DNA from 2 places in the Candidatus Symbiopectobacterium sp. NZEC135 genome. Region 2 is predicted to be linked to the other one. Evidence: predicted binding sites of a transcription regulator. Region 2 holds the regulator's gene; the other holds the start of a gene.

Region 1 (3,422 bases), on a different contig from region 2:
ATCCGGCCCCCGCAACCAATTCTTTAATCAAGAAGCTTACCAACAATAAACACCCTGACGGGTGTTTTTTTGTTTTTATCCCTTCAAAACCGCAAGCGCCTCACTTGCGATCACCCACGCTGGCAAAGTATGCCTTGATTCCCGCCAGAATAGATTCCGCTATTTGCTGCTGAAAGTGGCTGGTGCGCAATTTACGCTCCTCTTCCAGATTACTGATAAACGCCGTTTCCACCAGAATCGAGGGAATATCGGGCGCTTTTAACACCGCAAACCCGGCTTGATCGACGCTGTTCTTGTGCAGCTTATTCACTTTGCCGAGCCGCTTAAGGATTTCACCACCAAACTTCAGGCTATCGCTGATGGTAGCGGTCTGCACCAAATCAAACAGAGTATGGTCGAGATAACGATCGCCACTCATGCTCACGCCACCAATCAGATCGGATTCGTTTTGCGTTTGTGCCAAGAAACGCGCTGCGGTGCTGGTTGCGCCTTTCTTCGACAGTGCAAACACCGAAGAGCCACGCGCCGCACGGTTGGTGAAGGCATCCGCGTGAATCGAAACAAACAGATCGGCACGCTGCTTGCGTGCTTTCGCCACCCGCACGCTCAAAGGAATAAACACATCCTCATTGCGCGTCATGTACGCCTTCATAGTGGGCTCACGCTCAATCAGGCTGCGTAACCGCCGCGCAATCTGCAACACGATATCTTTTTCGCGCGTGCGATTTTTACCGATGGCCCCGGGATCTTCGCCACCATGACCGGGATCGAGCATAATGACCAACGGACGATCGCGCCCCGCCTTACCCGCCAATGGCGCTTCCGGCGGCAATTTACTCTCCAGGGAGCCCTGGTTGTAATCCTCCAGCAGCGCCAGTAGCGGATCCTCAGCGTTGTCATAGCGCCCTACCGCTGGGTAGAGATCCAACACCAGGCGATGTTTAAACTCGGCGATCGGATCGAGGGTAAAGACTTTCGGGTTGGTGGCTTGCTTCAGCGCTAAAACCAGACGCACTGTTTTAGGATCAAACTGCCCAATGCGGGCTTCCTTGATCAGCGGATCGTCAGACTGAAACTGCTGCGAAACCGTTTTCAACACGCTGTTGAGTTGGATACCGTCGATATCCACAACCAGCCTGTCGGGATTGGTTAGCATAAACTGCTTGTATTTTAGCGTGCGGTTAGACTCTAAGGTAACGCGAGTATAGGCTGAAGAAGGCCAGACGCGAACGGCAATCACTTGGGCGGCAGCGGCCCATCCGGCGCCGCTGACGCTTAATAACCAGGTTGCCGCCGCGCCTTGCAGAAGGCGGCGGCGCGTCTGATTGTGATTCGAATAAGACATGCCACTCCAATTAGTTATGCTGTCGTTATTGTGGTGCTGTAGTCGTTGTGATGTTGTCGCAAGCAAGCACTGGCGCGAGTGCTCAAACGGTGATATCAGGCAGAAAAAACTCAGACCAACCGGTAATCTGCCGCGATATTACGCGAAAAAGATAAAGTCAGTATTAACAATGTGAAAACTTTAACGAATCTTCCCATCTCTGTCATGTAAAAATCATCGTGTCGGCGTATAAACGGCCGCAGAGCAAGTCAGTCATCAGGACGGCACAGAGAAATAAGGTAATAACGCTGAAGGCGACCGAATTGTGAGACTTACTCCTTGCCTTTTCGTTCAATTAGAATAAAAATACACAAATTACGAATAAAAATTCACTCAGAGAGGCTCGCAGTGAAGGAACGTAGTACAGAACTGGTCCAAGGCTTCCGCCATTCGGTTCCTTATATCAACGCGCATCGCGGTAAAACCTTTGTCATTATGCTGGGCGGTGAAGCCATTGAACATGAAAACTTCGCCAACATCGTCAACGATATTGGTCTGCTGCATAGCCTCGGCATCAAGCTGGTAGTGGTCTATGGTGCCCGTCCGCAGATTGACGCCAGCCTGACCACACACCATTTCGAGCCGCGTTATCACAAGCATACCCGTGTCACCGACAGCAACACACTGGATCTGGTAAAACAGGCCGCTGGCATGCTGCAACTGGATATCACCGCGCGTCTTTCCATGAGCTTGAATAACACGCCGCTACAGGGCGCGCACATCAACGTAGTGAGCGGTAACTTTATTATCGCCCAGCCGTTAGGGGTCGATGATGGCGTGGACTACTGCCACAGCGGTCGCATCCGGCGTATTGATGAAGCCGCAATACATCGCCAGTTAGACAGCGGCGCCATTGTGCTGCTTGGCCCGGTAGCCGTCTCTGTCACGGGCGAGAGTTTCAATCTGACGTCTGAGGAAGTGGCGACCCAGTTAGCTATCAAACTGAAAGCCGAGAAAATGATCGGCTTCTGTTCGTCCCAAGGGGTAACCACGCAGGATGGCACCATTATTTCTGAACTGTTCCCCGATGACGCCCAGCGCTGTATCGAAGAACGGGAAGCCGATGGCGATTATAACTCGGGAACCGTGCGTTTCCTGCGTGGCGCCGTACGCGCATGCCGGAGCGGCGTGCGCCGTAGTCACCTGATCAGCTATCAGGAAGATGGGGTACTGGTGCAAGAACTGTTTTCTCGCGACGGTATCGGTACGCAGATCGTCATGGAGAGCGCGGAGCAAGTACGCCGTGCCACCATTAACGATATTGGCGGCATCCTCGAGCTGATCCGCCCGCTGGAACAGCAGGGAATTCTGGTGCGCCGCTCACGTGAACAGTTGGAAATGGAGATCGATAAATTTACCGTGGTAGTCCGCGATAACCTGACCATCGCCTGCGCCGCGCTGTACCCGTTCCCCGAAGAAAGCATCGGAGAAATGGCCTGCGTTGCGGTACATCCTGACTATCGCAGTTCATCGCGCGGGGACATGTTGCTACAACGCGTTGCTGCACAGGCGCGTCAGCAGGGGTTGAAGAAGCTGTTCGTGCTCACCACGCACAGCATCCATTGGTTTCAGGAACGCGGCTTTCAGCCTGCCGAAGTGGAGATGCTGCCCAAGCGCAAGCAGGAACTGTATAACTACCAGCGCCGCTCCAAGATCCTAGTGATCGACCTGTAATCCTATCGCATTACGCCGGTATGCAACCCTGTGTACCGGCATTGCCATTATCTCCCTACCCTGAGTAATCGCGCAGAGGCTTATTACGCCTCGACGCGTAGAATACTCACGTAATGCACGTCACTGTCCGGCCACGATAACGGCCATGCAGGACAGCAACACCGGTACAGGAATACCATGAACAAAGCACGCTTTATGCTGCTCGGCATGGGGCTGATGTTTCAGGCCGCTTACGCCACACCGCTGCACATAGACGAAATTACTGTCAAAACAGGTCACTATTACGTTGGTCCGGTTTTTGGCCAGCAGCCCTACGCCGAGCACGCCAACACCTCGCTTGTCGCTTATAACATCATGACTACCG
Region 2 (3,422 bases):
GGGGTGGCGATTTATGACACGGATGCCGGGTTATTGGCTAACCAACTGTACAGCCAAGTAAAACTACATGCTGATTATGGCGGTGTCGTGCCGGAACTGGCCTCACGCGATCACGTGCGTAAAACAGTTCCTCTTATTCAGGCTGCCCTGAAAGAGGCGGGACTTGCCGCATCGGACATCGATGGTGTGGCCTACACCGCCGGCCCTGGGCTGGTGGGCGCACTGCTGGTCGGTGCGACGGTCGGGCGCGCGTTGGCATTTGCCTGGGGTGTGCCGGCGGTTCCGGTTCACCACATGGAAGGGCATTTACTGGCCCCGATGCTGGAAGATAATCCGCCGGAATTTCCCTTCGTGGCGCTATTGGTCTCTGGCGGTCACACGCAGTTAATCAGCGTCACTGGCATCGGTGAATATCGCTTGCTGGGAGAGTCTGTTGACGATGCAGCCGGTGAAGCCTTTGATAAAACGGCAAAGCTGTTGGGACTGGACTACCCAGGAGGCCCGATGTTGTCCAAACTGGCTCAGGATGGCGATGCCGCACGTTTTACCTTTCCTCGCCCGATGACTGACAGGCAAGGGCTCGATTTTAGCTTTTCCGGTTTGAAAACCTTTGCTGCCAATACCATTCGCGCCAATGGCAATGATGATCAAACCCGTGCTGATATTGCGCGCGCGTTCGAAGATGCGGTGGTTGATACGTTAGCGATAAAATGTCGCCGAGCGTTGGACGAGACCGGATTTAAACGTCTGGTGATGGCCGGTGGCGTCAGTGCCAACCGCACACTGCGCGCTCGCCTGACAGAGATCATGGCCAAACGGGGCGGGGCAGTGTTTTATGCGCGGCCTGAGTTTTGCACCGATAACGGCGCGATGATTGCCTATGCGGGCAGTGTGAGGCTGTTACACAATGAAACTCAAGAACTGGGCGTGAGCGTGCGTCCACGTTGGCCATTGGCGGAGCTGCCTGCCGTTTGATCCAACGCACGCCAGATACCCTCATCTGGCGTGCGTCACTGCGTCAGCAACCCTGGTGGGTGACTACAGTTCCTGTTCGAACAGCGCCAAAATGGCGTCGAACAACTGTTTGACGCTAAAGCCGCGTGCTGGCGTGGTGAAAATGGTGTCATCCCCGGCAATGGTGCCCAGAATCCCTTCTGATTTCCCCAGTGAATCCAGTAACCGAGCGATCAATTGCGCAGCGCCTGGGCTTGTGTGAATAACCACAACCGCATCGTTATAATCGACATCCAGCACCAGGTTTTTCAGTGGGCTGGTGGTCGTGGGCACACCCAGTTCTGCTGGCAGGCAATAGACCATCTCCATTTTGGCATTGCGCGTGCGCACTGCGCCAAACTTGGTCAGCATACGTGATACTTTTGATTGGTTTATATTTTCAAAACCGTCGTCTTGTAATGCCAACACGATCTCGCTTTGAGAACTAAACTTCTCTTCCTTTAACAGCGCCTTGAACGCCTTGACCAAATCTTCCTGTTTCGTGGAGTTACGCATTCTGCACCGTGTGTTGTGATCGTTGATGCGTGCATTATGCAGTTGGGTGAATTTTTATGCAATATGGACGCTTAAAGAAGTGACTTGGCATTGAGCAGTACGATAATTGCGCTAAAATGTTTAAATGACGTAAGTGATGAAAAAAAAATGCGTGCTTAGTCACATAAAAGTAAATCAAATGTTATCAAAATGAGGTTGTTTACTGGCTTGGGTTCGGTGTAATGTAGCCGCCATCGTACTGAACGTGATGCGCGCTACATTATTTACTCACTTACTTATAACTTTACTTACCTTACAAATCACTCGGCAGATTTTGATTTATTATTAATGACATAGTTTTTTCTTTTTCATGACCTGATAGCGAGGTCTCGGCATGGTCGACATCCGTTCGGTAAGCCGTTTAAACCTCCTGATTTTATTCATGTCTGGTGATTTATTGCACAAATTCACGGCATTTTTACTTTTACGATAATAAGGAGTTTAGGATGAAAGTTGCAGTTCTCGGAGCAGCAGGCGGTATCGGTCAGGCTCTCGCGCTCCTGCTCAAAACCCAGCTTCCTTCAGGTTCAGAATTATCTCTTTATGACATTGCTCCGGTAACACCGGGCGTCGCCGTTGATCTGAGCCATATCCCTACAGCAGTATCTATCAAAGGCTTTTGCGGTGAAGACGCTACGCCTGCGCTGGTCGGTGCGGACATCGTTCTGATTTCGGCCGGTGTCGCTCGCAAACCCGGCATGGACCGCTCCGACCTGTTCAATGTGAATGCGGGGATTGTGCGCAATCTGGTTGAACAGATTGCCCGCACCAGCCCGAAGGCCTGCATTGGTATCATTACCAACCCGGTTAACACCACGGTGGCGATTGCCGCGGACGTACTGAAAAAAGCCGGTGTGTACGACAAGAATAAGCTGTTTGGCGTAACGACGCTGGATATTATCCGCTCCAACACCTTTGTGGCGGAACTGAAAGGCAAGCTGCCACAAGAGGTTGAAGTTCCTGTGATTGGCGGGCACTCTGGTGTGACAATCCTTCCTCTGCTGTCGCAAATTCCTGGCGTAACGTTCAGCGAACAGGAAGTGGCGGATCTGACCAAGCGTATCCAGAATGCGGGCACGGAAGTGGTGGAAGCCAAGGCCGGTGGAGGCTCGGCAACCCTCTCCATGGGTCAGGCGGCGGCACGTTTTGGGCTCTCTCTGGTACGCGCTCTGCAAGGTGACGACGGCGTAGTGGAATGTGCGTATGTGGAAGGCGATGGCGAGCATGCCCGTTTCTTCGCACAGCCGCTGTTGCTGGGCAAATCTGGCATCGTTGAACGTAAAGCGATTGGTGCACTGAGCCCGTTTGAAAAACAGGCTCTGGATAACATGCTGGGCACCCTGAGACAGGATATCGAATTGGGCGAATCCTTTGTGAGTGGCTCAGCACGCGGTTAATCAGTATTTTTATGCCCGATTGTGATAAGCCGGAGAGAAGGTGCTCCGGCTTTTTTATGTCAGGATTTTGGGTGGGGATCGTCAGGCCTGATAAGTTTTTTCCTATCAATCAGCATGTTACTTTTCGGATCGTAGTAACGGCTGGGCCAGATTTCAGCAGGGTGAATGTTGATTGCCTCTGCGATAAGCCATTCACCTTTAGGCCAGGGGCGTGATATCGCATTAGCCAGGGTGGAGGAACTTAATCCTGCTTCTCGTGAGACTGCCGCCAGCGTGGTGCCCTTTTTACGGAGTGCGGCAATGATATCGGCAGGATGCCAGTCGTGTTTCCTTGCGTTCATAATCTTTCCTTCTTGCTACAAGATAATGGTCCATTGGTGGTATAAATAACGCTCGTCAGTTAAACGCATGGAGTGCGTGAACGGAATTAGGAAAAAATATAACATGAAATTTCCAATAATTTCCTTAACGCTGTTC

What was found. The regulator ArgR, encoded in region 2, controls arginine synthesis, uptake and breakdown. The targets are predictions, from matches to a motif close to ANTGAATAAAAATACANT.
Region 1: the regulator ArgR is predicted to act here: its motif matches at 1,680-1,697, upstream of argA (amino-acid N-acetyltransferase).

The regions. Positions count from the first base shown of each region.
Region 1 is NZ_JAGFPF010000021.1:62,781-66,202, reverse strand. It holds gene amiC (N-acetylmuramoyl-L-alanine amidase AmiC) at 101-1,345, opposite strand; gene argA (amino-acid N-acetyltransferase) at 1,733-3,058, shown strand; gene J5224_RS12600 (formylglycine-generating enzyme family protein) at 3,236-3,422, shown strand, end outside.
Region 2 is NZ_JAGFPF010000020.1:5,399-8,820, forward strand. It holds gene tsaD (tRNA (adenosine(37)-N6)-threonylcarbamoyltransferase complex transferase subunit TsaD) at 1-975, shown strand, start outside; gene argR (transcriptional regulator ArgR) at 1,039-1,509, opposite strand; gene mdh (malate dehydrogenase) at 1,995-2,945, shown strand; gene J5224_RS12080 (helix-turn-helix domain-containing protein) at 3,005-3,286, opposite strand.